3 regions of the Pseudacidovorax sp. DMC4 genome follow, and region 2 is predicted to be linked to each of the others. Evidence: predicted binding sites of a transcription regulator. Region 2 holds the regulator's gene; each other region holds the start of a gene.
What was found. The regulator FNR, encoded in region 2, switches genes on or off when oxygen is low (the NO sensors DNR and NnrR bind a similar motif). The targets are predictions, from matches to a motif close to TTGATNNNNATCAA.
Positions count from the first base shown of each region.

Region 1: ACT54X_RS15910 (PHA/PHB synthase family protein) is a predicted target of FNR. The motif match lies at 2,275-2,288, and genes of this name have one in related genera.
Region 3: ACT54X_RS21970 (3-hydroxybenzoate 6-monooxygenase) is a predicted target of FNR. The motif match lies at 3,017-3,030, and genes of this name have one in related genera.

Region 1 covers NZ_JBQUYR010000008.1:31,895-39,168, forward strand. Annotated here, with positions in the region: gene ACT54X_RS15895 (lipase family protein) at 1-490, opposite strand, end outside; gene ACT54X_RS15900 (Lnb N-terminal periplasmic domain-containing protein) at 487-1,509, opposite strand; gene ACT54X_RS15905 (TetR/AcrR family transcriptional regulator) at 1,506-2,183, opposite strand; gene ACT54X_RS15910 (PHA/PHB synthase family protein) at 2,391-4,121, shown strand; gene fabI (enoyl-ACP reductase FabI) at 4,123-4,899, shown strand; gene ACT54X_RS15920 (efflux transporter outer membrane subunit) at 4,896-6,350, shown strand; gene ACT54X_RS15925 (HlyD family secretion protein) at 6,347-7,274, shown strand, end outside.
Region 2 covers NZ_JBQUYR010000002.1:236,040-243,313, forward strand. Annotated here, with positions in the region: gene ccoP (cytochrome-c oxidase, cbb3-type subunit III) at 1-682, shown strand, start outside; gene ccoG (cytochrome c oxidase accessory protein CcoG) at 747-2,195, shown strand; gene ACT54X_RS04725 (FixH family protein) at 2,239-2,535, shown strand; gene ACT54X_RS04730 (hypothetical protein) at 2,645-2,911, shown strand; gene fnr (fumarate/nitrate reduction transcriptional regulator Fnr) at 3,002-3,721, opposite strand; gene hemN (oxygen-independent coproporphyrinogen III oxidase) at 3,914-5,335, shown strand; gene ACT54X_RS04745 (sulfite exporter TauE/SafE family protein) at 5,344-6,087, shown strand; gene ACT54X_RS04750 (SdrD B-like domain-containing protein) at 6,575-7,274, shown strand, end outside.
Region 3 covers NZ_JBQUYR010000013.1:51,660-58,933, reverse strand. Annotated here, with positions in the region: gene ACT54X_RS21985 (dicarboxylate/amino acid:cation symporter) at 1-1,200, opposite strand, end outside; gene ACT54X_RS21980 (acyl-CoA thioesterase) at 1,502-1,978, opposite strand; gene ACT54X_RS21975 (LysR family transcriptional regulator) at 2,021-2,929, opposite strand; gene ACT54X_RS21970 (3-hydroxybenzoate 6-monooxygenase) at 3,053-4,279, shown strand; gene ACT54X_RS21965 (fumarylacetoacetate hydrolase family protein) at 4,398-5,099, shown strand; gene ACT54X_RS21960 (cupin domain-containing protein) at 5,272-6,414, shown strand; gene ACT54X_RS21955 (Bug family tripartite tricarboxylate transporter substrate binding protein) at 6,596-7,274, shown strand, end outside.

The DNA of each region.
Region 1 (7,274 bases), on a different contig from region 2:
GCCGGTCCTCGAAGGCGCGGTCGCCCGGACTGCGGCGCGTGAGGAAGAGGTAGGCCCAGGCATGGCGTGCCGTCTCCAGCCAGGCATCGACCGCGGTGTCATCGGCGTCGCCACCCTGGCCGGACGCCTGCGCGTCCGGCGCGATGGCCGGTTGCCGGTCGGACTCCAGCGCGGCCTGCAGCCACAGCTCGGCCAGCGCCGACAGCCGCTGCTCGTCGGTGATGCCCTCGGCCTGCGACAGCGCCTGCCGGCAGGTGTCGGGGGCCTCGCCGCAGTCGTCGATGCCGGCCACGCGCGCGACCTCCTGCGCGGCGCCGCTCAGGCGCCCGGTGGTCAGCACGTCGCCTCGCCGCTCGGCCAGGTAGCGCGCGGGCGAGACGGACGACACCGACACCGCCGCGCAACCGGACACCAGCAGGGCCACGGCGAGCAGGAACAGCGCCGCCCACGGGCCGCGGCCCGACTGGCGCAAGGGCGCCGCCGCGTTCATCGCGCGGCCTCCATGCCCGGGATACCGCGTCGGATGGCCTGCGAGAACTGCGGGTCGGCATCGGCCGCCTTCGCCCGCTCGGTGATGCGGCCGGCGGCGCGCAGCGTCTCCAGGTCCGCCTTGGCAGCCAGGCCGTCGATGGACTTCAGGTACTCCGGCAGGTAGCCCGAGGCCAGCAGCCGCCAGTCCAGCGGCAGGCCACCCACGATGCGCCGCGCCATGTCGAACACGATGGTGGTGCAGTTGGCCGTGAGCGTGGAATAGAAGCGCGGGTGCGCCGCCAGCGTGGTCGACTGGTCCAGGTACGCCAGGAAGAGCGAGCGCATGGCCGCCGGCGGCATGGCGACGCGGTAGAGGTAGGCGTCCTCGCCGCGCACATTGGTGCGCACGCGCAGCACGTCGCGCTCGTCGGCGGCCACCAGGGCCAGCTCGAACTGCTTGAAGAAGCCGGCCACGGCCGAGAAGGACTCGCCACGCTCCTTGCGGATCTCGACCGAGTACACGAGGTAGCGCGTGCCGCCCTGCCCGTCGTCGAAGCCGAAGGAGACCAGGGTGTGGGCGATGGCCGGGCCCATCCAGTACGACAGGGCCATGTCCACGCTGCGCAGGCGGTCGAGGTCGTACTGGCGCGTCTCCCAGCGCACGGTGTAGTCGTCGTCGCTGCGCCACTCGAAGTTGCGCACGTTGCGCAAGGTGACGATGGAGCCGGCCACCGAGGGCTCGATGTGCCGGGCCACATCGTCGGCCCAGTCGCGCGTGTCCGAAGGCGCGATGCGGCCCCACCACACCAGCAGCAGCGCGAAGGCGAGGACATAGGCGGCCAGCGCACGGCCATGGAAGGGCCGCCACGGCCGCCCGATGACCCCGAGCGCGGCCAGGCCCCAGGCCGCCGCGGCCGCGATGCGCCCGCCTTCGGGCAGCGGCAGCCGGTAGTACAGCGCCAGCGCCGACCACAGGCCCGTACCCAGCAACACCAGCACGAGCAGGCCCCGGCCCATGCCGATCAACAGCCGCCTCATGGCGCCAGCGCCTCGCGCAGCAGCGCGATGTGGCTGCGCCGCTGCTGCTCCAGCGTGACCGGCGCGCCCTCGCCCTGCCCGTGCATCAGCTGCCACAGCACGACCTGTGCGATGGGCGCCATCAGCAACCAGGGCGAGGCCGTGAGCACGCCCTGCCCCAGGCTGCCCTGGCGCACGGCGCGGCGCACCAGGCGCTCGACGGCGGAGGCGAAGGGGTCGAGCACGGCGCGCTGCCAGCGCTCCACCAGCGCCTGCACCTGGCGGCCATCGGCCACCACCAGGCGCAGCGTCATGGCCGTCTCGGGCCGCGCCAAGAGGCGGTACACCGGGTCGATCACGCGCTCCACCAGCAGGTCGATGGTGACCATCTGCCCCGGCGCGAGCGCCGCCTCGTCCAGGCCGGCCGGCATGGTGAGCGAGCGGTCGATCAGTGCTTCGAAGATCTCTTCCTTGCTGTCGAAGTGCGCATAGACGCCGCCCTTGGACAGGCCCGCCCGCAGCGCGATGTCGTCGATGCGCGAGGCCGCGAAGCCCTTTTCGTGGAACACCGACAGCGCCGCGTCGAGGATCTGCGCCATGCGCAGCGGCGGCGGCAGGCGCTGGCGCGAAGGCCGGCCGCCGGGCAGGCCTTCGTCGGACGTCGGATACGGAGGGTCGGCGGTCGGTGCGGTCATGGGCGTGCGTGTGGGTGCGGACAGCGAGGCGGCCGGCGATTATGGATGCACCTCCCCGCTAACGACTTGCGAGTCGTTAGACGGGCATCCGTTGACCTGGATCAATGAGCGCGGGCGGGCCGGCTCCTACAGTTTTTCGCAGGCGGTGCCACCCGGCGCCGCACCGTTTCCCACCCGCCCCCTCGGGCGCCTTCAGGTCCAGCCGCCATGCCCGCCCCTTCTCCCAATCCTGTGCCGACCGCCGACGCCCCGGCCGATGCCGCGGCCGCCGCCCTCGACATGCAGGCGCGGGCCACCGCGGCCCGCCTCACGGGCGCCCTCTCGCCCATGGCCGGGCTGCTGGCCGCCTTCGACTGGGCCGCGCACCTGGCGGCCTCGCCGGGCAAGCAGGTGGCCCTGGCGCAGCTGGCGGCGCAGCAGGCCCAGGCCCTGAGCCGGGAATGGGCGCCCGCCACGCCCGACGCCTTCGCCGCGCCCGACCGGCGCTTCCGCGCCCCGGCCTGGCAGCACGCGCCCTTCAAGGCATGGCAGCAGGCCTTCCTGGCCAGCCAGCAGTGGTGGGACGCGGCCACGCACGGCGTGCTCGGCGTGGAGCGGCACCACGAGGACCTGGTCGCCTTCAGCGCCCGCCAGTGGCTGGACCTGCTCTCGCCCGGCAACCTGCCCTGGGCCAATCCCGAGGTGATCGAGGCCACGCTGCGCGAAGGCGGTGCCAACCTGCTGCGCGGCCTGCACAACTGGATGGAAGACGCGGGCCGACAAGCGTCCGGCGCTGCCCCGGCCGGCACCGAGCAGTTCCGCGTCGGGCACGAGGTGGCCATCACGCCCGGCAAGGTGGTGCTGCGCAATGCGCTGATCGAGCTGATCCAGTACGCACCCGCCACGCCCACCGTGCATCCGGAACCGGTGCTGCTGGTGCCGGCGTGGATCATGAAGTACTACATCCTCGACCTCACGCCCGAGGAATCGCTGGTGCGCTACCTGGTGTCGCAGGGCCACACCGTGTTCTGCATCTCCTGGAAGAACCCCGGCGAGGCCGAGCGCGACCGGGGCATGGACGACTACCTGCAGCTCGGCCTGCATGCCGCGCTCGACGCCGTGCAGGCCCTGTGCCCGCGCCGCAAGGTGCATGCCGCCGGCTACTGCCTGGGTGGCACGCTGCTGGCCATCGGCGCGGCGGCCATGGCGCGCGACGGCGACGACCGGCTGGCCAGCACCACCTACTTCGCGGCGCAGACCGACTTCTCCGAGCCGGGCGAGCTGGGCCTGTTCATCGACGAGAGCCAGCTCAGCCTGCTCGAAGCGCAGATGCGGCAGAAGGGCTATCTCACCGCCCAGCAGATGGCCGGGGCCTTCAGCATGCTGCGCAGCTACGACCTGCTGTGGTCGCGCATGGTGGGCGACTACCTGCTGGGCCACCGTGCGCCGATGAACGCCCTGATGGCGTGGAATGCCGACGCCACCCGCATGCCCGCGCGCATGCATTCCGAGTACCTGCGCCGGCTCTTCCTGGACGACGACCTGAGCGAGGGCCGCTTTCCGGTGGGCGGCCGGCCGGTCAGCCTGGGCAGCCTGCGCCTGCCCACCTTCATGGTGGGCACCGTCACCGACCATGTGGCGCCCTGGCGCTCGGTGCACAAGCTGCACTTCCTCTGCCCGGCGGAGATCACCTTCGCACTCACCACCGGTGGCCACAACGCCGGCATCGTGAACCCGCCCTCGCCCGACAGCCGGCGCAGCCACCGGTTGCTCACCCGGCCGGCCGATGGCCCCTACCTGGCGCCCGACGAATGGCTGGCCGCGGCGCCGACGCATGCGGGCTCGTGGTGGCCGGCCTGGCAGCAATGGCTGGCCGCCCACTCGGGCGCACCCGTCAAGCCGCCACGCATGGGCACGGGCCTGGCCGATGCCCCTGGCAACTACGTCCTGGAGCGATGACATGAACGCCGATCTCTTCTCCCTTCACGGCCGCAAGGGCCTGGTGGTGGGCATTGCCAACGAGCACAGCATCGCCTGGGGCTGTGCGCAGGCCTTCCACGACGCCGGGGCCGAGCTGGCCGTGACCTGGTTCAACGACAAGGCCCGGCCCTTCGTCGAACCGCTGGCGCAGCAGGTGCACGCCTCCATCGCGCTGCCGCTGGACGTGGAGCAGCCCGGCCAGCTCGAAGCCGTGTTCGCCGCCATCGGCCGCCAATGGGGCCGCCTGGACTTCGTGCTGCACTCCATCGCCTTCGCGCCCAAGAGCGACCTGCACGGCCGGGTGGCCGACTGCTCGCGAGAGGGCTTCGCGCGGGCCATGGACATCTCCTGCCATTCCTTCGTGCGCATGGCCCATCTGGCCGAGCCGCTGATGCACCGCGGCGGCAGCCTGCTCACGATGAGCTATGTGGGCGCCGAGGAGGTGATTCCCGACTACGGCGTGATGGGCCCGGTCAAGGCCGCGCTGGAGAGCAGCACGCGCTACCTGGCCACCGAACTCGGGCCCAAGGGCATCCGCGTCAACGCCATCTCGCCGGGACCGCTGGCCACGCGGGCGGCGTCGGGCATTCCCAACTTCGAGGCCCTGCTCGACGACGCCCGTCGGCGCGCCCCGCTGCGCCGGCTGGTGGACATCGCGGAAGTGGGCGCCCTTGCCGCCTTCCTGGTCAGCGACGCGGCACGCGCCATCACGGGCAGCACGCTGTACGTGGATGGCGGCTACCACGTGCTCGGATGACCATGGCCCGCCGAATCGCCCCCCTGCTGCTCGCCGCACTCATCGCGGCCGGCTGCGCGCCCATGATCCCGCCCCTGGCCCTGCCAGAGTCGCCGGTGCCTGCCCGATTCCCGGACGCCGCGCCTACAGCGGCCGTGCCCGTGGCCGCGGCGGACCTGGACTGGCCGCAGGCCTTTCCCGATGCCGAGCTGCAGGCGCTGATCGCCCAGGCCCTCGCGCACAACCGCGATCTGCGCACCGCCGCCCTGCGCGTGCAGGAGGCCCGCGCGGCCTGGGGCATCCAGCAGGCCGCGCTGCTGCCCAGCGTGGGACTGGCCACCGATGCCAGCCGCAGCCGCGTGCCGGCCGACCTCAACGTCAGCGGCAAGTCCGTCATCGCCAGCCAGTACCAGGTGGGCGTGGGCCTGGCCGGGTGGGAGCTCGACCTGTGGGGCCGCCTTCGCAGCCTGGACGAGGCCGCGCTGCAGGCCTGGCTGGCCAGCGACGAGGCCCGGCGCGGCCTCACCCTGTCGCTGGCGACGCAGGTGGCGCAGGGCTGGCTGGCCCTGCGCGAGACCGACGAGCGCCTGGCCCTGGCGCGCGAGGCCATCGCCAGCCGCAACGAATCGCTGCGCATCTTCAGCCGCCGCTTCGACGTCGGCGCCTCCTCGCGGCTGGAGCTGGAGCAGGTGCGCATCCTCGCCACCCAGGCGCGGGCGCTGGGCGCGCAGCTCGAACAGCAGCGCGCCCAGCAGGTCAATGCCCTCGCCCTGCTGACCGGTGTGCCCGTGGACCTGCCGCCGCGCAACCAGCCGCTGGCCGATGCCATGGTGGCCGATGTGGCCCCGGGCCTACCCTCGGCCATGCTGGCCTCGCGGCCCGACATCGCCGCCGCCGAACACCGCCTACGCCAGGCCAACGCCAACATCGGCGCGGCCCGGGCCGCCTTCTTTCCGCAGCTGACGCTGACCACCAGCCTCGGCACCGCCAGCGCGGCGCTCGACGGGCTGTTCGAGCCCGGCAGCCGCGCCTGGACCTTCGCGCCCAGCCTGTCGCTGCCCCTGTTCACCGCCGGCCGGCTGCGCGCCAACCTGCAGCTGTCCGAGGTGCGGCGCGACATCGCCGTGGCCGACTACGAAAAGACCATCCAGGGCGCCTTCCGCGACGTGGCCGACGCCCTGGCCGCCCGCCAGTGGCTGGTCGAACAGCTGGGCATCCAGAAGGAAGCACTGGCCGCGCAGGCCGAGCGCGCCCGCCTGGCCCGGCTGCGCTACGACGCCGGCTCGGCCGCCTTCCTGGAAGTGCTGGACGCGCAGCGCGACCTGCTCTCGGCCCAGCAACAACGGGTGCAGACGCAGCGTGCGCTGCTCGCCGCCCGCGTCTCCCTCTATGCCGCCCTGGGCGGCGGCGCCCACACCGTGGCCGCCACGCCCATCGCGACCTCTTCCTCCCCCTCCTCTTCCCAGCCATGAAGCCCACGAGCACAAAGCGCCTTCTCATCGTCCTGGCCGTGGCGCTGGCCGCAGGCGGCGCCTGGTACTGGCAGGCCGGCCGCGACAAGGGCTTCGGGCCGGGCTTCGCCAGCGGCAACGGCCGCATCGAGGCCACCGACGTGGACGTGGCCACCAAGCAGGCCGGCCGGGTGCGCGACATCCTGGTCGACGAAGGCGCCTTCGTGAAGGCCGGTCAGCCGCTGGCCACCATGGACGTCGAATCGCTCGACGCCCAGCGCGCCGAGGCCCAGGCCCGGCTGCAGCAGGCCGAGACGGGCGTGGCGGCCGCCGAATCGCAGGTGGCCATGCGCGAGAGCGACCGCCAATCCGCGCTGGCGCTGGTGGTGCAGCGCGAGAGCGAGCTGGACGCGGCCCAGCGCCGGGCCCGCCGCTCCGAAGTGCTCTCCGCCGAGGGCGCCGCCTCGATGCAGGAGACCGACGACGACCGCGCCCGCACCCGCAACGCGCAGGCCGCCCTGGGCGCGGCCCACGCGCAGGCCGAGGCCGGTCGGGCCGCGGTGCAGGCCGCCGCCGCCCAGCTCACCGGCGCCCGTGCCGCCGTCGGCGCGGCGCGTGCCACGCTGGCCCGCATCGAGGCCGACATGGCCGACAGCCAGCTCACCGCGCCGCGCGACGGCCGCGTGCAGTTCCGCGTGGCGCAGCCCGGCGAGGTCCTGGGTGCGGGCGGCAAGGTGCTCAACCTGGTGGACCTGTCGGACGTCTACATGACCTTCTTCCTGCCCGAGACGGCCGCCGGCCGCGTGGCCCTGGGCAGCGAGGCGCGCATCCTGATCGATGCCGCGCCCGGCTTCGTGATTCCGGCGCGCATCCGCTTCGTCGACGCCACGGCCCAGTTCACCCCCAAGACGGTGGAGACGGCCAGCGAGCGGCAGAAGCTCATGT
Region 2 (7,274 bases):
CCCCGGCCTGGGCAGTGTGCAGGGCAAGCTGGGCTGGAGCTCGGCCGGCGAGTACAAGGCCGAGGTCGAGAAGGCCAATGCGGAGCTGGCCCCCGTCTATGCGCGCTTCGCCAGTGCGCCGGTGGAGCAGGTGGCCGCCGACCCCGCAGCGCGCGCCATCGGCGAGCGGCTGTTCATGAACAACTGCGCCCAGTGCCACGGCTCGGACGCGCGGGGCAGCAAGGGCTTTCCCAACCTGACCGACAACGACTGGCTGCACGGCGGCACGCCCGACAAGATCATCGAGACCATCACGATGGGCCGCGTCGGCGTCATGCCGCCCATGGCCGCGGCCGTGGGCAGCGCGGACGACGTGAAGAACGTGGCCAACTACGTGCTCAGCCTGTCGGGCAGCCCGCACGACTCGGTGCGCGCCGGCCTGGGCAAGGCCAAGTTCGCGGTCTGTGCGGCCTGCCATGGCGCCGACGGCGGCGGCAACCAGGCGCTGGGCGCCCCGCGGCTCAACGACAACATCTGGCTGCACGGCTACGGCGAGGCCGCCATCATGGCCATGGTCAACAACGGCAAGCAGAACGTGATGCCGGCGCAGAACGAGCGGCTGACCGAGGCGCAAATCCGCGTGCTCGCGAGTTACGTCTGGGGCCTGTCCCACAACGCCACCACGGCGTCGGCCAAGCCTTGAGTGGCTTCATGACCCTCCGAGCCTGATCCCCACGAACGAAGGCGCCCGCGGGCGCCCCAACGCCATGTCCGCATCCTCCAACGCGCCCACGCCCAACCCTCGGCGCGTCATCCCCATTGCCGCCGAGCCGCCGGCCGAGGAGGCCGTGTCGCTGTACGCCGCGAGCAAGAAGATCTACCCGCGCGCGGTGCAGGGCCTGTTCGCGCGCTGGCGCTGGGCCATGGTGTTCGCCACGCAGCTGGTGTTCTACGGCCTGCCGTGGCTGAGTTGGGGCGAGCGGCAGGCGGTGCTGTTCGACCTGGCATCGCGGCGCTTCTACCTGTTCGGGCTGGTGCTGTATCCGCAGGACCTGATCTACCTGTCGGGCCTGCTGGTCATCTCGGCGCTGTCGCTTTTCCTTTTCACCGCAGTGGCGGGGCGGCTGTGGTGCGGCTATGCCTGCCCGCAGACGGTGTACTCCGAGATCTTCATGTGGGTGGAGCAGAAGATCGAAGGCAGCCGCACGGCGCGCATGCGGCTGGACGGCGAATCGCTCTCGATGGAGAAGCTGGTCAAGAAGGCCTACAAGCACATCGTGTGGATCGCCATCGCCATGTGGACCGGCTTCACCTTCGTGGGCTACTTCACGCCGGTGCGTGAGCTGGGCCTGGCCTTCCTGCAGACGCAGATGGGCTCCTGGGAGGTGTTCTGGGTCTTCTTCTATGCCTTCGCCACCTACGGCAACGCCGGCTTCATGCGCGAGCAGGTGTGCAAGTACATGTGCCCCTATGCGCGCTTCCAGAGCGCCATGTTCGACCGCGACACGCTGATCGTCACCTACGACCCTGGCCGCGGCGAGCCGCGGGCGCCGCGGGGCCGCAGCGTGGACTACAAGGCCCGCGGCCTGGGCGAATGCATCGACTGCGACCTGTGCGTGCAGGTCTGCCCCACGGGCATCGACATCCGCCAGGGCCTGCAGTACGAATGCATCGGCTGCGGCCAGTGCGTGGACGCCTGCAACACCGTGATGGAGAAAATGAACTACCCGAAGGGCCTCATCCGCTACGACACGGTCAACGGCATGGCCGGCCACTGGAGCCGCGCGCAGCTGTGGCGCCGCGTGCTGCGGCCGCGCGTGCTCATCTATGCCTCGGTGCTGATGCTGCTGGTGGTGGGCATGCTCGTCAGCCTGGTGGCCCGCACGCCGCTGAAGGTGGACGTGGTGCGCGACCGGGCGTCGCTGGCCCGCATCGCCGAAGGCGGCCGGCTGGAGAACGTCTACCGCCTGCAGATCATGAATGCCACCGAGCGCCCACAGAAGTACCGCCTGGCGGCGCAGGGGCTCGATGGCATCGCCGTCTCGCCCGACACGCCGGTGGAAGTCGGCCCGGCCGAGGCCCGCTGGGTGGCCGTGCGGCTGAGCATTCCCTACGGCAGTGCCGCCCCCGGTTCGCACAGCGTGCGCATCGAGGTGGGCGAGGAGGGCGGCGGCGCCCATGTGGCCGAGAAGGCCGCCTTCCTGGTGCCGCGCTGACTGCCCGACGCATCGACTTCGCATCCATCACGACGAGGACCCCATGACGAACCCGACGACGCTTGCTTCCGCCTCCCTGGTCGAGCCCTCCAGCGGTCCCTGGTGGCGCCATCCGCTGATGTGGATGGTGGTGGGCGGTCCGGCGGTGGTGGTGGTGGCCGGCTTTGCCACGCTGTGGCTGGCGGTGCACAGCCCCGATCCGGTGATCGAGGCGGACTACTACCGCCGGGGCATCGAGATCAACCGCACCCTGGAGGCCCAGCGTGCGCTGACGCCGGCGCAGCAGGCCCGCAACCACGTGACGACCCCCACGCGGAACCTGCCTCCCGCGCAGCCTTGACATGGCGCGTCGCTCACCGGCACGGCCCTCCACGCCCAGGCAGGCCCCGTTGCGCGGCCGCCCGCGGGGACGTCGGCGCCCCGCAAACCAGAAGACGGAGACTCCTCGCATGCTGCGCCAGCCTCACTGCCTGATGGCCATCGCCTGGCCGGCCTTCCTGGCCGCCTGCCTGATGGAGTTCCTGGTCTTCGGCTTCGTCGATCCGGCGGAATTGCGCTGGTTCGGCCATGTGCTGGAGATGCCGCGGCAGGCCATCTACGCGCTGGGCTTTTTCGGCTTCTGGGTCGTGACCATGGTGTGCAGCGCGACCACGGCACTGCTGATGCGCACGCCGGCCCAGGTCAATGCGCAGCCGGGGCCGGGCGGGCCGGCCTGAAGATCCCAGCAATGAAAAAGGGACGCCGTGGCGTCCCTCTCGTCTGCCGATGCGGCGGTCGACTTGCGCGAGCCGGCCGCCGTTCGCGCCTCAGGCGCAGACCGTGGGGTTCACCATCCGCCGTAGCGCCTCCGCATCGAGGATGCGCACATGCCGCTGGTTCACCTCCACGATGCCGTCGTCGACGAACTTGGACAGGGTGCGGCTCACCGTCTCGAGCTTGAGGCCCAGGTAGCTGCCGATTTCCTCGCGGGTCATGCGCAGCACCAGCTCGGAGGCCGAGAAGCCGCGCGCATGCAGGCGCTGCACCAGGTTCAGCAGGAAGGCGGCCAGGCGCTCCTCGGCCCGCATGCTGCCCAGCAGCAGCATCACGCCATGCTCGCGCACGATCTCGCGGCTCATGATCTGGTGCACATGGCGCTGCAGCGCCGACACCTCGCGCGACAGTTCCTCGATGCGGTCGAAGGGCATCACGCAGACCTCGGAATCCTCCAGCGCCACGGCGTCGCAGGTGTGGCGGTCGTTGACGATGCCGTCCAGGCCGATGATCTCGCCGGCCATCTGGAAACCGGTGACCTGGTCGCGGCCGTCCTCCGAGGTGATGCGGGTCTTGAACACGCCGGTGCGGATGGCGTAGAGCGAGACGAACTGCTCGCCGTTGTGGAACAGCAGTTCCTTGCGGCGCACCTTGCGGCGCGTGGCGACCAGCGAATCCAGTCGCTGCAGTTCCTCCGGCGACAGGCCCACGGGCATGCACAACTCGCGCAGGTTGCAGTTGGAACAAGCGACTTTGATGGATTCTGGGGTCATGGTGTGTCCGACTCTGTAGGGTGGGGGACGGCCCGACGCCTCGCTCGTGGGGTCTGTGGCGTCCGAAAGCTCCCGTGTCAGTCATTCTCCGACAGCGATCAACTTTCTGTTTGATGTGGATCAAGCGCCGATCATGGCTTCGAACGCACATTAGAGGCAACAACCCTGGCGCTGCTGTGCCCTCCTGCTGCGATGAGTTCCCTGCCCATCCCGTCCTCCTGCGCGGCCGAGCCCGCGGTGCTGTCGACGTCGCTGCTGCGCCGTTTCGACGTGCCGGGCCCGCGCTACACCTCCTACCCGACCGCCGACCGCTTCGTGGAGGCCTTCGGCCCCGCTGAGTATGCCCAGGCCCTGGTCCAGCGCCGCGAAGCGGCCGGCGCCCGTGCGCTGCCGCTGTCGCTGTACGTGCACATCCCGTTCTGCGAGTCGCTCTGCTACTACTGCGCCTGCAACAAGATCATCACGCGCCACCACGAGCGCGCGGCGGAATACCTGCAGGACCTGTTGTGCGAGCTGCGGCTGCAGGTGGCCGAACTCGGCCGGGGCGAGCCGGTGAGCCAGCTGCACCTGGGTGGTGGCACGCCCACCTTCTTCAGCGACGAGGAGCTGTCCACCCTGATGACGGCGCTGCGCGAGTCCTTCGACTTCCTGCCCGGCGCCGAATGCTCCATCGAGGTCGACCCGCGCACGGTCGATGAGGCCCGGCTTGCGCACCTGGCGGCGCTGGGCTTCAACCGCCTGAGCTTCGGTATCCAGGACTTCGATGCGCAGGTCCAGAAGGCGGTGCACCGCATCCAGCCCGCGTCCGAGGTCTTCGCGCTGATGGCAGCGGCACGACGGCTGGGTTTCACCTCGATCAACGCCGACCTGATCTACGGTCTGCCGCGGCAGAACAGCACGTCCTTCGAGCGCACGCTGGCGCAGGTGGTGGAGCTGCGGCCCGACCGCATCGCCCTGTACGCCTACGCCCATCTGCCCGAGCGCTTCAAGCCGCAGCGGCGGATCCTGTCGCAGGAGCTGCCCGACGCTGCCACGAAGATCGACATGCTGTCGCGTGCCATCGGCGTGTTCGGCGAGGCGGGCTATGTCTACATCGGCATGGACCATTTCGCGGTGCCCGAGGATGCCCTGGCCATCGCCAAGCGCCAGGGCCGGCTGCACCGCAACTTCCAGGGCTACAGCACCCAGCCCGACTGCGACATCATCGGCCTGGGCGTCTCGGCCATCGGCCGCGTCGGTGCCAGCTACAGCCAGAACGCCAAGACGCTGGAGGACTACCGCGACCGCCTGCAGCAGGGCCAACTGCCCGTGGTGCGCGGCCTGGCCCTGGGCCGCGACGACGTGGTGCGCCGCGCGGTCATCATGGCCATCATGTGCCAGGGCCGCATCGACTTCGAGGCCATGGGCGCCGCCAATCTGGTGGACTTCCGCCAGTACTTCGCGGCCGAGCTGCAGGCGTTGCAGCCCCTGGCGGAACAGGGGCTGGTGCGCCTGGATGCGCGCGAACTCGAGGTCACGCCGGCCGGCTGGTACGTGGTGCGCGCCATCGCCATGGTGTTCGACCGCTACCTGCAGGCCGACCGCGCACGCACGCGCTTCTCGCGCATCATCTGACGCGGGTGATGGACGCCTCCGGTGCGCTCGCGGTGTCGGCCCTGTTGCTGGGCTTGACGGGCGCGCCCCACTGCGCCGTCATGTGCGGGCCGGCCTGCGCTGCGCTCGTGCCGCCGCGTCCCGTGCAGCGCGAGGCTGTGCCGCTGGTGCGCGTGGATGCCTCCGGGCCAGGCCTTGCTGCGGCGCATCGCCCGGCCGCGCCATCCGTGGCGTTTCAGCTGGGGCGGCTGCTCGGCTATGCCGCCGCCGGCGCGGTCGTGGCCGCGGCGTTCGACACGTTGGCATGGCTCCGGGATGGCATCTCTCTGTTGCGGCCGGTCTGGGTGCTGCTGCACGCGGGCATCCTGGCCTGGGGCATGGTGCTGGCCATCGCCGGGCGGCAACCGCTGTGGGCATCGCGGGTCGGGGCGGCCACGTTGCGCCGGCTGCGGCCGCTCGCGGCCAGCCCGGCGCGCCGATTGCTGCTCGGCGCGGCCTGGGTCCTCATGCCCTGCGGCATGCTCTATTCGGCCCTCATGCTCGCCGCCTTGGCGTCGCAGCCGCTGCAGGGCGCCCTCGTGATGGGCCTGTTCGCGCTGGGGGGCGCGGCGGCACTCAGCGGCGTGCCCTGGCTCTGGCATCTGCTGCGGCGCGGACCGGATGGCGCCCAGCCCGCCTGGGCCAGCCGCATCGCCGGGGTCCTGCTCATGGCCGTCGCGGCCTACGCGCTGTGGACAGACCTCCAGCACGACATCGCGCGCTGGTGCGCCTGAACCGGCCAACCGGCATCGGCCAGCCGCCGTGGTCCGGACGCTGAGTCAAATCTTCACGGTTCATCACCTTTTGTCGGCTATGGGCTGCTGACGAGACCGCCTGTCAAGAAGTTTCTTGGGCGCCAAAGCACTTCGGAATACCTTCGGAAGGAGTTTTCAAGTCAGGGGTGGCCGGTGCTGGTGCAGCGCGGGACCCGCCCTGCCACCCCACCATCCAGGCTTCAGGAGTCCACGCGCCCGCCATGTCGACGCCTCCTTCGACAACCCCTTCCATCTCCTCCGATCCGCTCGCACACGGCTGGCTGCGAGCGCGTGACGTGGGCCGCCGCGCCGGTCCGCACAACCCGGGCGTTCTGGGTTGAAGCCCTTCCATGTGCAGCTGCGCCTTCTCCCCATCCATCTGGCCGCTGTGGCATGCGTCTACGTCGCGGGCCTCGTGCCGAGCGCTGCCCAGACGATCGCGGGCGGAGAGCTCCGGGTGCAGCCGATGAGCCGCTTCGAGGCGGAACAGGCGCGGCTGCGCAGCCAACTGGAGCAGGGGCCACCCACCTACATCGACCGGGTCATGGACGACACCCCGCCGGGGGCCGGCGACGCGGAGAACTCGTCGGCCGCCGAGGCACCCGAGGGCGTGCGCGCCTGGTTGCTGGAATCCCGCGCGGGCTGGGGCCGGTCGGCGGCCACGGGGTCGGGCACCTCGCGGGGCGCCGAGGCTGGCATCCGCGCCGAATACCGGCGCGAGACCCTCAATCTGGGGGATTGGTCCCTGCAGTTCGACGGCCGCGCCTACCGCGGCGATCCCGAGGCGAGCCTGTACGGCGCCGGCACGCTGGGCATGTCGAGCGAGCCCAGCGGCGGCCGGTTCACCCTGCGGGTGCTGGGACTGCCGCTGACGCCCCGGCGCTTCGCCGATGTCACGGTGGGCGACTTCCATGCCGAACGCACCGACGGCCTGCTCCGTCACGATCGGCTGGCCTTCGGCACCACCCCGTTGCGGGGCGCGTCCGTGCGGCTCATCGACGACGGGGGCGAGTGGCGCATGGGCAGCGGCCAGCGCGGCTGGATGGTGGGCGGACCTTACCCCGCCTTCGAGCGCAGCCAGGGCAGCCGCAGCTGGCTGGGGACGACCCGCAAGCTCGATGGCGACCTCTTCGCCGCCCTGCAGGTCGAGCAGGCCAGCGATGTTC
Region 3 (7,274 bases), on a different contig from region 2:
GACGGTGTTGCCCACCAGGTTGGTCAGGGCCCGGGCCTCGCTCATGAAGCGGTCGATGCCCAGGATCAGCGCCAGGCCGGCCACCGGCACATGGCCCACCGCCGACAGCGTGGCGGCCAGCACGATGAAGCCGCTGCCCGTGACGCCGGCGGCGCCCTTGGAGGTGAGCAGCAGCACCAGCAGCAACGTGATCTGGTGCGTGATGTCCAGCTGGGTGTTGGTGGCCTGCGCGATGAACACGGCGGCCATGGTCAGGTAGATCGAGGTGCCGTCCAGGTTGAAGGAGTAGCCCGTGGGCACGACCAGGCCGACGGTGGACTTGCGCACGCCCAGGTTCTCCAGCTTGGCCATGATGCGCGGCAGCGCGGCTTCGGAGCTGCTGGTGCCCAGCACGATCAGCAGTTCTTCCTTGATGTACTTGACCAGCTTCCAGATGCTGAAGCCGTGCAGGCGCGCCACGATGCCCAGCACCAGGAACACGAAGACGAAGCAGGTGGCGTAGAAGGTGCCCATCAGGAAGGCCAGCTGCTTGAGCGAGCCCACGCCGTACTTGCCGATGGTGAAGGCCATGGCACCGAAGGCACCGATGGGCGCCACCTTCATGATGTAGCCGACGATGACGAAGAGCACGTGCGAGGACTTCTCGATCATGTCGAACACCAGCGTGCCGCGGCCACCGAAGCGATGCAGCGCGAAGCCGAAGAGCACGGCCACCAGCAGCACCTGCAGCATCTCGCCCTTGGCGAAGGCGTCCACCACCGTGTTGGGGATGATGGCGAGCAGGAACTCGGTGGTGCTCTGCATCTTGCCCGGGCCGGTGTAGGCGGCGATGGCCTTGGTGTCGAGCGAGGCCGGGTCGACGTTCATGCCCACACCCGGCTTGACCACGTTGACGATGATCAGGCCGATGATCAGCGCCACGGTGCTCATGATCTCGAAGTACAGCAGGGCGTAGCCGCCGGTCTTGCCGACCTTCTTCATGTCCTCCATGCCCGCGATGCCGACCACCACGGTGCAGAAGATGATCGGCGCGATGATCATCTTGATGAGCTTGATGAAGCCGTCGCCCAGCGGCTTCATGTCGGTGCCGAGGGCGGGATAGAAGTGACCCAGGAGCACGCCGATGACGATGGCGACGATGACCTGGAAATAAAGGGACCGGTATAGCGGCTGGCGGCGGGCGGGGGTCGGGTCTTGCATGCGGGCTCCTGGGGTGTCTCCGTTGCGGAAAGGGCGCCATCGATGGCGGCCGCTGATCAGCGCAAGGAGGGTGCCAGCCCGGACGGGCGGCGGAGGCGATGCAAGCTATTGTTTTTAAATGACTTTTATAAGCCTTCCGGCGCGTTGCCGGGGTACCGCCGGACTGCATGCGGCGAGCGCGTCCGGCGCGCCGGACGCGGGGTTTCGGGAAAACCCTAGGACCTGGAAGCCAAGCCCGGCTTCGACGAGCTCAGCCCGAGCGGGCAGGGGTGAGTCGACGCGCCGCGACCCTGGCGGTCGCTCAATCCGCCGCGCCGCTCAGGCTGGGCGGCGGCGCATCGGCCACCTTGCGGGCGGCGTCCAGGTGGGCGCGGGCGCGCTCGGCCAGGGCGATCTCGCCGGGGGTCTTGGGCTGGTAGGCGTCCACGGGCAGCGGCCGGCCGTGCGAGTCGACCGCCACGAAGACGATCAGGCATTCGGTGGTTCGCACCATCTTGCCGCCCTTGAGGTCGCCGCTGCGCACCTCGACCGAGATGTTCATGCTGGTGGTGCCGGTGTAGGCCATGCGGGCCTCCACCTCGACCAGGTCGCCGATCATGATCGGGCGGTGGAAGCGGATGCTGCCGATGAACACGGTGACGCAGTAGTTGTGCGACCAGCCGGTGGCGCAGGCATAGCCCGCCTCGTCGATCCACTTCATGACGGTGCCGCCGTGGACCTTGCCGCCGAAGTTGACGGTGCTGGGTTCGGCCAGGAAGCGCAGGACGATGGAGGACATGGCGGCGAGTCTCGCAAGTGACAGTGGGGTGGGAGCGGCGGATTATCCGGGCGCCGCGCCACCGCCGAACAGCTGCGCCATCGTCCGCCGCAGCCAGGCGTTGCCGTCGTCGGCATGGAAGCGCGCATGCCAGTGCTGCTTGACCGCATAGGCCGGCAGCGCGAAGGGCGGCTCGATGATGCGCACGGGCTCCTGCGTGGCCAGGATCTGCCCCAGCACGCGCGGCACGATCACCACCAGCTCGGTCTGCGCCACGATGCGCGCCACGCCCAGGAAGCTGGACAGCCGCACCGCCACCTTGCGCTCGATGCCGGCGCGGGCGATGGTCTTGTCGACGATGGCATGGCCGGTGCCCGACGAGGCGATGACCGCATGCGACTCCACGGCGAAGGCCTTGCGCGTCAGCTTGCTGCCGATGCGCGGATGGTCCTTGGCCACCAGGCAGACGAAGTTCTGGCGGAACAGCGTCTGGCCGTAGAAGCCGGCCTCCAGCTGCGGCATGAAGCCCACGGCCAGGTCCACCTCGCCGTCCTCCAGCCGGCGCGCGCTGGCGGCCGAGACGATCTCGGTCTCCACCTGCACGCCCGGGGCCTCACGGCCCAGATGGTCCAGCAGGCGCGGCAGCAGCACCACCTCGCTGATGTCCGTGAGGCAGATGCGGAAGCGCCGCCTGGCCGTCGCCGGGTCGAAGGCCTCGCGGCTGGCGCGGGCCTGCTCGATCTGCGCCAGCGCCTCGCGCAGGGCCGGCTGGATCTTCTGCGCATGCGGGGTGGGCTGCATGCCCAGCGCCGTGCGCTCGAACAGGCGGTCGTCGAAATGCGCGCGCAGCTTGTTCAGCGCGGTGCTGGCTGCCGCCTGCGCGATGCCCAGGCGCTCGGCCGCCTTGGAGACGCTGGCGGTCTGCCACACCTCGTCGAACACCTTGAGCCATTCCAGGTCCAGCTTGGACATGCGCGCACCCCACTATCGAAAAAAGCGATGCCGAGTATCAGCCACAGTGCTTGAGGCAATAGTGGGGCCTGCGAACAATCCGCGCCATTGACAGGCATCAATGCAGAACAGCCGGAGACAGGCATGGCATCCCTCGCAGCATCCCCACGCGCATCCACTTCTTCCTCCCCCCTGCCGGTGCTGGTGGCCGGCGGCGGCATCGGCGGCATCGCCGCGGCGCTGGCCCTGGTTCGCCGCGGCTTCGACGTGATGGTGCTGGAGCAGGCCGCGCAGCTGGGCGAGATCGGCGCGGGCATCCAGCTCGGGCCCAATGCCTTCGCGGCCTTCGACGCGCTGGGCATCGGCGAGATCGCCCGGGCCCGCGCCGTCTACACCGACGAGATGGTGATGCACGACGCGCTGGACGAGACGCTGGTGGGCCGCATCCCCACCGGCGAGGCCTTCCGCCAGCGCTTCGGCAACCCCTATGCCGTGATCCACCGCGCCGACGTGCACGGCTCGCTGCTCGAAGGCGCCCATGCCACCGGCCGGGTGGAGATCGCCACCGCCACGCAGGTGCAGCGCATTGCGCAGGACGACGAGGGCGTGACCGTGGTCAGCAGCGATGGCCGCAGCTTCCGTGGCTGCGCGCTGATCGGCGCGGACGGCGTGAAGTCGGCGGTGCGGCGGCAATATGTGGGCGACGACGCGCGCGTGTCGGGCCACGTGGTCTACCGCGCCGTGGTGGACCGCCCCGACTTTCCGCCCGACCTGCAATGGAATGCCGCCAGCATCTGGGTGGGGCCCAACTGCCACCTGGTGCACTACCCGCTGCGCGGCGGCGAGCAGTACAACGTGGTCGTCACCTTCCACAGCCGCGAGCAGGAGGAGTGGAGCGTGCGCGAGGGCAGCCGCGAAGAGGTGCAGAGCTACTTCGAGGGCATCTGCGCCCGCGCCCGCCAGCTGATCGACCTGCCCAAGGACTGGAAGCGCTGGGCCACCGCGGACCGCGAGCCCATCGGGCAGTGGGTCTTCGGTCGGGCGGCGCTGCTGGGCGACGCCGCCCATCCCACGCTGCAGTACCTGGCCCAGGGCGCCTGCATGGCCATGGAAGACGCCGTGACGCTGGGCGAGGCCCTGCGCGTGCACGACAACCAGTGGGACAAGGCCTTCGCCCTCTACCAGCGCTCGCGCGTGGCGCGCACGGCCCGCGTGGTGCTGTCGGCGCGCGAGATGGGGCGCATCTTCCACGCCAAGGGCGTGGAGCGCCTGGTGCGCAACGACCTGTGGAAGGGCCGCACGCCGGAGCGCTTCTATGACGCGATGGAGTGGCTGTACGGGTGGACCGAGAAGAACTGTCTCGCGTCATGAAGCCGTGCACGCCGCACAGTCGCACGAATCGTCCCCTTCGACGCTCAGTCACCCCCAACCGTTCGCGCTGAGCCTGTCGAAGCGCCGACCCCGACCCATCCTGTCATCCCCTCACCCCATGACCGACTACCTCTGGACCCCGCCCCCCGTCGCCTCCCTGCCCGTGCGTGGCGACAGCCGACGCCTGCCGGTGAACCGTCTCTTCTTCGTCGGCCGCAACTACCATGCCCATGCGGTGGAGATGGGCCGCCCCGTCGACAAGTCGGTGGAGCAGCCCTTCTACTTCACCAAGGCGCCCTCGACGCTGGTCGAATCCGGCGCCACCGTGGCCTACCCGCCCGGCACGCAGAACTTCCACTTCGAGATGGAGCTGGTGGTGGTCATCGGCGCCGCGGGCTTCCGCGTGCCGCGCCAAGAAGCCGGCCGCCTGGTCTACGGCTATGCCTGCGGCCTGGACATGACCCGCCGCGACCTGCAGTTGGTGGCCCGCGACAAGGGCCGGCCCTGGGACCTGGGCAAGGACGTGGAGCAGTCCTCCGTCTGCTCCGAGGTCGTGCCCATGGCCGGTACCGTGCTGTCGCAGGGCGAGATCGCGCTGCAGGTCAACGGCGAGACCAAGCAGAAGTCCGACCTCGACAAGCTGATCTGGAACATCCCCGAGCTGATCGAAGACCTGTCGAAGTACTACCACCTGCAGCCCGGCGACCTGATCTACACCGGCACGCCCGAAGGTGTGGGTCCGGTCCAGAGCGGCGACCGCATCACGGGCCACGTGCAGGGCGTGGGCGAGATCGCCCTGGCCATCGGCCCCGCGGCATGATGGCGGCCGGCGCGACTGCAGCATGCGCATGGCCCCCGCTCCTCTCCCCTTTGGGGAGAGGCTGGGTGAGGGGCCGCGGACCTCTCACGCGCTGCAGCTGCACCATCGCCGCGGGCCCTCACCCCCGCCCTCTCCCAGCGGGAGAGGGTGCCCCCACCAGGAGACGCTTCATATGGCTGCCGTGATCGACACCCTTCCCTCCCCCGTGCGGCTGCAGGCCGTGGCCGCTCCCGGCCAGCCTGAGCCCACGCCCGCCCTGAGCCAGCTCTACCGCGGCTTCGAGGAAGAGCTGCTGGTGCCCCTGTGGACGCAGATCGGCAGCCTGATGCCGCCGCATCCGCGCAGCAAGGCGGCGCCGCACCTGTGGCGCTGGGAGCGGCTCAAGCAGCTCGCGGCCGAGGCCGGCCAGCTGGTGCCGGTGGGCCGCGGCGGCGAGCGCCGGGCCATCGCCCTGGCCAACCCGGCGCTGGGCGGCCAGCCCTATGCCACGCCCACGCTGTGGGCCGCCATCCAGTACCTGATGCCCGGCGAGCATGCGCCCGAGCACCGCCACACGCAGAACGCCTTCCGCTTCGTGGTCGAGGGCGAAGGCGTGTGGACCGTGGTCAACGGCGACGCGGTGCGCATGGCGCGCGGCGACTTCCTGCCGCAGGCCGGCTGGAACTGGCATGCCCACCACAACGCCGCCACCGAGCCCATGGCCTGGATCGACGGGCTGGACATTCCCTTTGCGTACTACACCGAGTCGCAGTTCTTCGAGCATGGCCGTGACCAGTTGAGCGAGGCCGAATGCGCCACGCCCGAGCGCTCGCGCTCCGAGCGGCTGTGGGCCCATCCGGGCCTGCGGCCCCTTTCGCAGCAAGCCGACACGCCGGCCACGCCGCTGCTGGCCTACCGATGGGCCGACACCGACCGCGCCCTGGCCGATCAGCTGGCGCTGGAGGACGAGGGCCACCCCGGCGTGCTGAGCCCCGGCCATGCGGCCGTGCGCTTCACCCACCCGGGCACGGGCCGCGACGTGCTGCCCACCATGCGCTGCGAGATGCACCGCGTGCGCGCCGGTGGCCACACCCGCACCTGGCGCGAGGTGGGCGGCTCGGTATACCAGGTGTTCGACGGCACCGGCAGCGTGACCGTGGGCGACAAGACCTGGCGCGTGCAGCGCGGCGACCTGTTCGTCGTGCCCTCGTGGCAACCCTTCTCGGCCGCCTGCGACGCACAGGCCGCCTCGCTGGACCTGTTCCGCTTCGGCGATGCGCCGATCTTCGAGGCGCTGAACCAGTACCGCATGCAGGTCGACGATCTTGTCGCCTGAGCGCCATAACCATCAGGCAGGACGTCGGCCCGCGCTTGCCCTGGCTGCGACAGGCTCAGCCCGAGCGGTCGTAGGTCAACTGACCGCATTGCTTGCGCGCCTGCCCGAAGCCGCTTTCCCATTCCTGCCAACAACACCGGAGACATCCTTGAAATTCCTGCTTCCCGCCCTGGCCGCCAGCATGGCCGCCACCTTCGCGGCCTCGGCCGCCTTCGCCCAGACCACCGACTACCCCACCAAGCCCGTGACCATCGTCACGCCCTTCGCGGCCGGCAGCGGCCCCGACGCGGTGCTGCGCCTGGTCAGCGACAAGCTGGGCAAGCTCTGGAACCAGCGCGTGACCATCGACAACAAGCCCGGCGGCGGTGGTTTCATCGCCATCGACGCGGCCCGGCGCGCGGCGCCCGACGGCTACACGCTGATCCAGTTCGACAGCGAGCACCTGGCCGCGCTGCCGCACCTGTACAAGTCGCGCAACTTCGTGACCCTGCAGCACTTCGACCCCGTGGCTGCGCTCTTTCGCACACCCTTCTTCGTGGCGGTGAGCAGCGAGTCGAAGTGGAAGTCGATGCGCGACCTGATCGCCGACGCCAAGGCGAAGCCGGGCCAGATCACCTACGGCTCCTGGGGCGTGGGCAGCCCGGGCCACCTGGGCGGCCAGCAGCTGGACGCGCTCACCGGCACGCAGATGAACCACGCGCCCTACCGCGAGGTGTCGCAGCTGTATGCCAACGTAGGCACGGGCGAAGTGCCGTGGGCCTTCGCCAGCATCCCGTCCAGCCAGGGCATCTACAAGGCCGGCAAGCTCAAGTACCTGGCCGTGGCGGCCAAGAAGCGCGTGCCGCAGATGCCCGACGTGC